One region of the Pseudoduganella sp. UC29_71 genome, then DNA from elsewhere that is predicted to be linked to it. Evidence: riboswitches for the same ligand, from Rfam matches in the RefSeq annotation. Region 1 holds a riboswitch; the other holds the start of a gene.

Evidence for each region. Region 1 has a riboswitch for cobalamin ahead of ACFJI2_RS03560 (TonB-dependent receptor). Riboswitches for the same ligand answer to the same signal wherever they lie in the genome.
Region 2: linked by a shared signal. The riboswitch ahead of ACFJI2_RS25225 (TonB-dependent receptor domain-containing protein) and the one ahead of ACFJI2_RS03560 (TonB-dependent receptor) in region 1 are both predicted to bind cobalamin.

What each region holds. Positions count from the first base shown of each region.
Region 1 is NZ_CP170549.1:794,085-798,293, reverse strand. Features, by position in the region: gene ACFJI2_RS03565 (thiol:disulfide interchange protein DsbA/DsbL) at 1-264, opposite strand, end outside; gene ACFJI2_RS03560 (TonB-dependent receptor) at 407-2,374, opposite strand; cobalamin riboswitch at 2,439-2,687, opposite strand; gene ACFJI2_RS03555 (M1 family metallopeptidase) at 2,750-4,209, shown strand, end outside.
Region 2 is NZ_CP170549.1:5,665,320-5,669,528, forward strand. Features, by position in the region: gene cobT (nicotinate-nucleotide--dimethylbenzimidazole phosphoribosyltransferase) at 1-63, shown strand, start outside; gene ACFJI2_RS25215 (adenosylcobinamide-GDP ribazoletransferase) at 77-859, shown strand; gene ACFJI2_RS25220 (histidine phosphatase family protein) at 939-1,517, shown strand; cobalamin riboswitch at 1,523-1,751, shown strand; gene ACFJI2_RS25225 (TonB-dependent receptor domain-containing protein) at 1,817-3,667, shown strand; gene ACFJI2_RS25230 (FecCD family ABC transporter permease) at 3,685-4,209, shown strand, end outside.

The DNA.
Region 1 (4,209 bases):
GCCGCCGGCCGGGAAGTGCACGCGGCGGAAGGCGATCTTGTCGCCCTGCTTGGCCACCCAGTCATGCAAAGAAGGCTCGAAGGCGTTGCAGTGGGGGCAGGAATACATGAAGAATTCAATGACTTCCACTTTCTTGCCGGTGTCGGTACGCACAGGCGAAGCCAGCGTGGTGTAGTCCACGCCTTCCTTCGGTTCAGCAGCGGAAGCGCCGGCTGCGGTGAACGACAGGGCGGCGGCGGCAATGATCAGGCGCAGAAATCGCATAGTGGTCCTTCTAGAGTAAGAGTGGCAAACGCCGCGAGATTACCATTTTTTTGCCCCTGCCATCAGGCCGGATAGCAAAAATCCCCGGCTGGCGGGGACTTTAAGCTGCAATTAAGGCCGGTCAAGCCCGGTCAAGCCCGCTTCAGAACTCGTAGCGTGCCGACAGCTTCAGCTGGCGGCCGTCCGAGGTGTAGATGCCGCCGCGGCACTGGAACGCCATGCCGTAGTAGTTCTTGTCGGTCAGGTTCAGGCCGGACAGCGCCACTTCCCAGGCGCCGAACTTGCGCGCGTAACGGGCGTCCAGCGTGGTGTAGGACGGGATGCGCGCGATGCAGCTGTTGTCAAAGTCGGAACCGAAGCGCTGGCTGTCCACCCACTGCGCGCCGATGTCGGCGGTCTGGCCATCGGCCGGGGTCCAGGTCAGGCGCGCGCTCAGCACGTTCTTCGGCACCAGCACCATTTCGCGGCCGGACATGGCGCCTTCGGTGAAGGTGGCTTTCACGCGCTGGTAGTGGCCGCTCAAGGTCCAGTCGCGCGCCAGCTCGGCGCTCGCGTCCAGCTCGAAGCCCTGGCGCTTGGTCGGCGCCAGGTTGGTGTTGGCGCCGAAGCCGAACGCGCCGGCGGTCGGATCGTAGAAGATCTCATTGCGCAGCTCGTGGCGGAACACGCGCGCCGACAGCTTGCCGCTGCCGTCGGTGTAGGTGGTGCCCAGCTCCAGGTCGTGCGAGGTCTGCGGCTGCAGCACGGTGTTCGGCACCGGCGTGTAACCGTTCTCGTCGGCGTTGGCGACGCGGTAGCTGTGGCCGATCTTGGCGTGCAGCGTGGCTTTCGGCGACAGCGCATAGCTGCCCTGCATGTCCCAGGCGTTCAGGCCCTGGGTCACGTCGTAATTGGCGGTGGCCCATGGCGCAGCGTCGGCGTTCTGCTTCTCGAACAGCTCGCGGCGCACGCCGGCGGCCAGGCGGAAGGCGTCCCACTTCACTTCGTCGCGCAGGTACAGCGCCTTCGATTTCTGCGTGGCCTTGACCGGCATGGCGCCCTTCTGGTCGCGGGTCCAGTCGATGAAGTCTATGCCGGCCACCGCCTCGTTCAGCACGCCGCCGAACTGGCCCAGCTTGCGCACGCGCGGCGAGAACTGGGTCTGCTTGCTTTCATAGTCCAGCGCGGCGGAGCCGGTGCCGAAGAAGTAGGTCGCCTCCAGCTCCTTGCGGCGGTGCGACAGCTCGGCGGCCAGGTCGTAGCCCGCCACCTTGGCTTCGATGAAGGCGGTGAAGCGGTCGCTGTCGAGCGAGCCGAAGTCATCCGGCGTGGACGCCTGGCGCGGGTTGGTGTCGAACTGCGCCTGGCTCAGCGAGCCGGCAAAGCGCGAATCCTGGCGCGTGCTGGACAGGCGCACGCCGGCGCGGCCATCCGGGAACGCCACTTGCGCGCCGGCGTTCACGCTGCGCGACTTGAATTTGTTGTTGTCGCGGTAGTTGTCGGTGTCCAGCGCGCCGCCGGACAGGTCGAAAGCCCAGCTGTCCGTGCTGTGCGTCATGGCCGCGCGGCCTTCGCGCAAGCCCAGCTGACCCGCTTCGCCGAACACCGAGCCGTGCGTGCCGGCCGTGCGCGCGCCGGGGCGCTTGGTGACGATCTGGATCACGCCGCCGGTGGCGCCGTCGCCGAACAGCACGCTGCTGCCGCCGCGCGTGATCTCGATGCGCTCGACCGAATCGACCGGGATGGTGGACAGGATGGCCGAGCTCAGCTCGTTTTCGGACAAGCGCACGCCGTCCAGCATCACCACCATGTTCTGGCTGCTGTTGGTGCCGAAGCCGCGCAGGTCCAGCGCGAAGTCCGGGCTGCCGTCCAGGCTCTGGTGGCCCAGCACGCCGCCGATCTTGCGGATGGCCTGGTTCACGTCGCTCACGCCGGAGCGGCGGATCTCGGCCGCGCTGATGACGGTGGCGCCGATGGGCAGCAGCGACGGGTCGCTGTCGAAGCGGGCGCCGGTGACGACCACCGGAGCCAGCGCTTGCGCGGCGGTTTGAGCGAAGGCCGGAGCGGCGAAGCAAAGAGCGACGGCAAGCGCCAGCGGTGCCGGCGTGCAGCGGGAATTCGAGTTGTTCATGTGTTCTTTACGCGTAGTGAGCATCCGCCTGCGTCCCCGCAGGGCGGATTCAACGGAAGGCTGTTCGCGCTTCCACCTGTCTGGCCGGTATCCGGGCTGGCAAGACGGGACGGGATCACCTTCCGGCGCAGGCAAGCCTGCACAGTGGTTGTCGATCCAGCCTGCCGCGCAATCGACAGCGCGGCGCTTGCGTACCGTTGCGGGGGCAGCACACCTTGGCCGCCGCGCTGCCGATGAGCGCTGGCTGCCTTGTGTTTCCCGTTTAACTGCATCCATGGGCATGGACGCGGGCACCAAAACGCCGCCATTATACTCCTGCCATCGCCCCGGCAATTTCGTTGGCAAAATATCATGTGCTTGGTTATAGTGGCGGGCATGAACGCACACCACTACCGCAAACTGGCCGCCGCCGCCGCGCTGGCCACGGCCGCCACGCTGGCAGCACTGGCGCTGGCGCAAGTCCAGGTCATCGCCATCCCCGAACCCTACACGGACACCGGCATCCCCTTTGCACCCGCGCAGGCGGCGGCAGTGGCCACGCCCAGCGCGCCGGCCGCCTGGGGCGGCCCGCGCACCGGCAGCGAGCCCACCCTGTCGGACCGCGTGGTGGACTACAAGATCGACGCCACGCTGGACCCGGTCAAGCACACCGTGGACGGCAAGCAGCAGCTCACCTGGCGCAACCGCAGCGCGCACCCGGTGCGCACGGTCTATCTGCACCTCTACCTGAACGCCTTCGAGCACGCCGGCACCACCTTCTTCACCGAGCACCGCGCCATGGGCGGCGGCATGTTCAGCGCCGATCCCAAGGACGGCGAGTGGGGCCACATCGACCTGCGCAGCGTGACGCAAGGCGGCGCCAAGGTGGAACAGTCCTTCGTCCAGCCCGACGGCGGCCCGGCCAGCGACCGCACCGTGGTGCGCTTGGACCTGCCGCAGCCGGTGGAAGCCGGCGCCAGCACCACGCTGGCCATCGACTTCCACAGCCAGCTGCCACGGCTGCTGGCGCGCAGCGGCTACTTCGGCAGCTTCCACCTGGTGGCGCAATGGTTCCCCAAGATCGGCGTGCTGGAACTGGCGGGCGAACGCGGCGCCACCAAGCCGCGCTGGAACGTGCACGAATACCACGCCGAGTCCGAGTTCTACGCCGACTTCGGCAGCTACGACGTGAAGCTCACCGCGCCCAAGGAGTACACGGTGGGCGCCACCGGCGAGCAGCAAGGCGCGCCGGTCGAGAAAGACGGCATGCTCACCCACCACTACGTGCAGGGCGACGTGCACGATTTCGCCTGGACCGCCGACAAACGCTACGCCGCCCCGCTCACCGCCAGCTGGAGCGGCGCGGGCAGCCCGCCCGTCAGCATCAAGGTGCTGTACACGCCGGAGTTCGCGGCCAGCGCCGCGCCGTCGCTGAAGGCGGCGCAGGACGCGCTCACCTATTACTCCAAAACCCTCGGCCCCTACCCCTACAAGACCCTGACCGTGGTGCTGCCGCCGCATAACGCCACCGCGGCGGCCGGCATGGAATACCCCACCTTCTACACCGCCGACAGCTACACCAAGGTAGAAAAAGGCTCGCTGGAAGAATTCGAGCTGGACCTGGTGAACATCCACGAATTCGGCCACGGCTACTTCTACGGCATCCTCGCCTCCAACGAATTCGAGGAACCGATGCTCGACGAAGGCCTGAACGAATACTGGAACATGCGCATGGCGCGCGAACGCGGGCAACAGATCCATCCCGCGCTGGCATGGATGCGCGCCATCGGCATCTCGCCGGCGTTCGACGGCTTCCACTTCGAAATGGGCGGCGCGGTGCGCGAAAATCCCGCCGA
Region 2 (4,209 bases), 2.1 Mb from region 1:
GTGAATTTCGTGAACCAGATGGCGACCTTCGAGTCCGCCCAGGTCAGCGAGAAGTCCGAGTAAGCGCCGGACCGCCATGCACCAGTTGAGACTGTTCTTCATCGCGCTGCAGTTCTTTACGCGGCTGCCCATCCCACGCTGGGTGGGATTCGATCCCGCGTGGCTGCACCACGCGTCGCGCTACTTCCCGCTGGTGGGGCTGGTGGTAGCGGGCATCGCAGCGGCGGTGTACGCGGCGGCGGCGTGGGTCTTCCCCGCGCCGGTGGCCGTGCTGTTGTCGACGGCGGCCGGCATCTATGCTACCGGCGCCTTCCATGAAGACGGCTTCGCCGACATGTGCGACGGCTTCGGCGGCGGCATGACGCGCGAGCGCGTGCTGGAAATCATGAAGGATTCGCGCATCGGCGCCTATGGCGCGATCGGCACCATCTGCCTGCTGGCGGTGAAGTGCACGGCGCTGACATTGCTGCCGCCCGCCGTGGCGGTCGCCGCGCTGTTGCTGGCGCATCCGCTGTCGCGCCTGGCCGCTACCTCGCTGATCTGGCGCATGGAGTATGCGCGCGCCGAAGGCAAGGCCAAGCCCATGGCGCAAGAGATGAGCGGCGCGGAGTTCTTTATCGCCTGCCTGTGCACGGCCCTGCCTGCGGTGCTGCTGGGCGCCATGGGATGGTTGCCGTGGCTGGCCATCTGCGCCGCGGTGCTGGCTGCGCTGGCCGCAGCCATCTGGCTGGGCCGCAAATTCGCGCGCCGCATCGGCGGCTATACCGGCGACTGCCTGGGCGCGGTGCAGCAGCTGGCCGAAGTGCTGATCTACCTGTGCGTGCTGGCCGGCCTGGGCCACGGCGCGTGGCAGGCGTGAGCATGGCGGCCGGGCCAGCGGTGTTGACGCCGGCGCAGGCTGCACGGCCGGCTACGCGGCGCTGCCCCGGGAGCGGCCCGTGCGCCTGATCCTGGTCCGCCATCCACAGCCGCTGGTCGCGCCGGGCGTCTGCTACGGCAGCAGCGACCTGCCCGCCGCGCCGGACGACATCGAACGCGTGCATGCTGAACTGCTGGCCAGCGCCAGCATCCCGTCCGGCACGCCGCTCTACTCCAGTCCCTTGCAGCGCTGCGCCGTACTGGCCGGCCGCCTCGGCGCCCACGCGCTCGACGCGCGCCTGGCCGAGATGGATTTCGGTTCCTGGGAGCTGCGCAGCTGGGGCGACATCCCGCGCGCGGAAGTGGATGCCTGGGCTGCCGGCCTGGTGGATTACCGGCCCGGCGGCGGCGAAAACGTGCTCCAGGTGGCTGCACGCGTAGCCGCCTTCCGCGCGGACCTGCTGCGCCGCCATGGCGGGCAGGCGCCCAGCCCGCGCGCTGCCGCCATCATCTGCCATGCGGGCACGATACGCCTGCTGGTGGCACTGGAAGCGGGCCTGCAGGCCGGCCTGCCGCTGCATGACATCGCACTGCGCGCCGCCGCCGCGCCCCACAAGATCGCCTACGGCGAGACTGTCATTCTGGAAGCCGTGGCCTGAAGTCCGTATAATGGCGGGGTTTTGGTGCCCGCGCGCATGCCCATGCGCGCAGTTAAACGGGAAACACGAAGCCGCCCTCCACCAGGAAAACGGCCAACGTGTGCTGCCCCCGCAACGGTAAACAAGTGTCGCCCCCGGCGACAAGCTGCCTCCGCAAACCACTGTGCTCAGCATGGGAAGGTAAGGCAGTTCAACTTGCGAGCCCGGATACCGGCCAAAGCAGGTGGATGCGCCGCGCGCATCTGTTCAATCCAGCCCACGGGGAAGTAGGCTGGTTGCATACTATACAAAGAACTACTATGAGCTTTCCTGTAATCCGGCACGCGGCCCTCACGTCGCTGGCCATGGCTATGGCCGCGCCTTCCTTCGCCCAGACCACCGCAACCGACAGCGTGATCGTCACCGCCACCCGCTCGCCGCAACTGCAGCGCGACGTGCTGAGCGACATCGTGACCCTGGGCGCGGAAGACATCGCCCGCTCCGGCGCCGGTTCCATCACCGACCTGCTGCAGCGCCAGCGCGGCATCGAGATCGCCCGCAACGGCGGCCCGGGCACCAACTCCAGCGTATTCCTGCGCGGCGCCAACGCCAACCAGACCGTGGTGCTGGTGGATGGCGTGCGCATCGGCTCCATCACGTCGGGCACGGCCAGCTGGTCGGCCATTCCGCTGCAAGCCATTGAGCGCATTGAAATCGTCTACGGCCCGATGAGCACCCTGTACGGCGCCGACGCCATCGGCGGCGTGGTGCAGATCTTCACCAAAAAGGGCGCAGGTCCACAGTCCGTGGCCGCCTCGGTCGGCGCGGGCAGCGACAACACCCGCAAATATGACGCCAGCATCTTCGGCGCCAGCGCGGGCGATAACAGCTTCAGCTACGCCATCAGCGCCGGCCGCGAAAAGTCGGACGGCTTCTCGTCCACCAAACCCGGCAGCAGCAGCTACAACGCGGACGACGACGGCTACGAGCGCACCAGCACCTCCGGCCAGTTCGGCTATGAACTGGCCAAGGGCCACGATGTCGGCTTGGTGTTCCTGAACAGCCGCACCGATGGCCAGTTCGACAGCGGCACCAGCCGCTACGACACGCGCAGCCAGACCAAGCTGGCCAACCTGGGCGTGTTCAGCAAGAACCGGGTGATGGACAACTGGTACAGCACCGTGCAGCTGGCGAAGGCGGAAGACAAATCGATCTCCGACACCGGCGTGGCCAGCGCCTACAGCCGCATCGAGAGCAAGCAGACCGACGCCACCTGGCAGAATGATTTCCGTCTCGGCGAGGATACGCTGCAAGTGCTGCTCGGCCACCGCGAAGAGAAAGTCGTCTCCGGCACCACGCCGGCGCTGGGCAAAGTGCGCAAGACCGATTCCTATGCCGGCGCCTACAGCCTGAAGCGCGGCGCGCACCTGGCCACCTTCGGCCTGCGCGCGGACGACAGCTCGCAATACGGCACCAAGACCACCGGATCGGCAGGCTACGGCTACCGCTTCAGCAGCGCGCTGCGCGCCAGCGCCAGCTTCGGCACCAGCTTCCGCGCCCCCACCTTCAACGAGCTGTACTACCCCGGCTTCGGCTACGAAAACAACAAGCCAGAGCAGGGCCGCAACGCCGAGGCAGGCCTGCAGTACGACGACGGCGTGAACGAATTCGGCGCCAGCATCTACCGCAACAAGCTGACCGACATGCTGGTGACCACCACGCCATGCCCGGACCCGGCCCGCAAAGGCAGCTGCGCCTACAATGTGAACCACGCCATGCTGGAAGGCGTGTCGCTCAACGGCAGCCGCCGCATCGGTGCCTTCACCGTGGCCGCCAACGCGGACTGGCAGGACCCGAAAGACGAGACCACCGGCAAATCGCTGGCGCGCCGCTCGAAAAAACACGGCAGCGCCAGCGTAGAATACGCCGCAGGCGCGCTGGCCGCCGGCGCCGAGCTGCAAGTGTCCGGCAGCCGCTTCGACGACGCCGCCAACAAGAACCGCCTGGGCGGCTACAGCCTGCTGAACCTGTACGCCACCTGGCAGTTCGCGCGTGACTGGTCCGTGCTGGCGCGCTGGAACAACGTGGCCGACAAAAACTACGAAGTGGCGCGCAACTACGCCACGCCGGGCGCCAAGTTCTTTGCCGCCGTACGCTACGGTATTAAATAAGGGTACAACCAAGCACCATGCATCCACACTCCCGCAACCTGCGCACGCGAGCGACCGCCATCACCGGCGGGCTGCTGCTGTTTGTTATCGGCAGCCTGCTGTTCTCCGGCGTGACCGGCTCGGTGTACATTCCGCTGTCCGAGATACCCGGCGCGCTGGGCGACCTGTGGAACGGCAAGGCCGACAGCCTGGCCGCGACTCTGCTCGACCTGCGCGGCAGCCGCGCGCTGACCGCCTTCGTCACCGGCGCGGCGCTGTCGCTGGCGGGCGTGATGATGCAAGCCCTGCTGCGCAATCCGCTGGCCGACCCCTACGTGCTGGGCATTTCTTCCGGCGCGGCGGTGGGCGCGCTGGCGGCGATGATGTTCATGTGCGCGGCCTGGGTGGTGGATGCGGCGGCGTTCGGCGGCGCGGTGGCCGTGTCCATGATGCTGTACTTCCTGGCGCGGCGCGACATGCGCAGCGGTTCGGCAGCCGAAGGCGGCACTGCCCTGTTGCTGCTGACCGGTGTGATCCTGACGGCGGCCTGCACGGCGCTGATC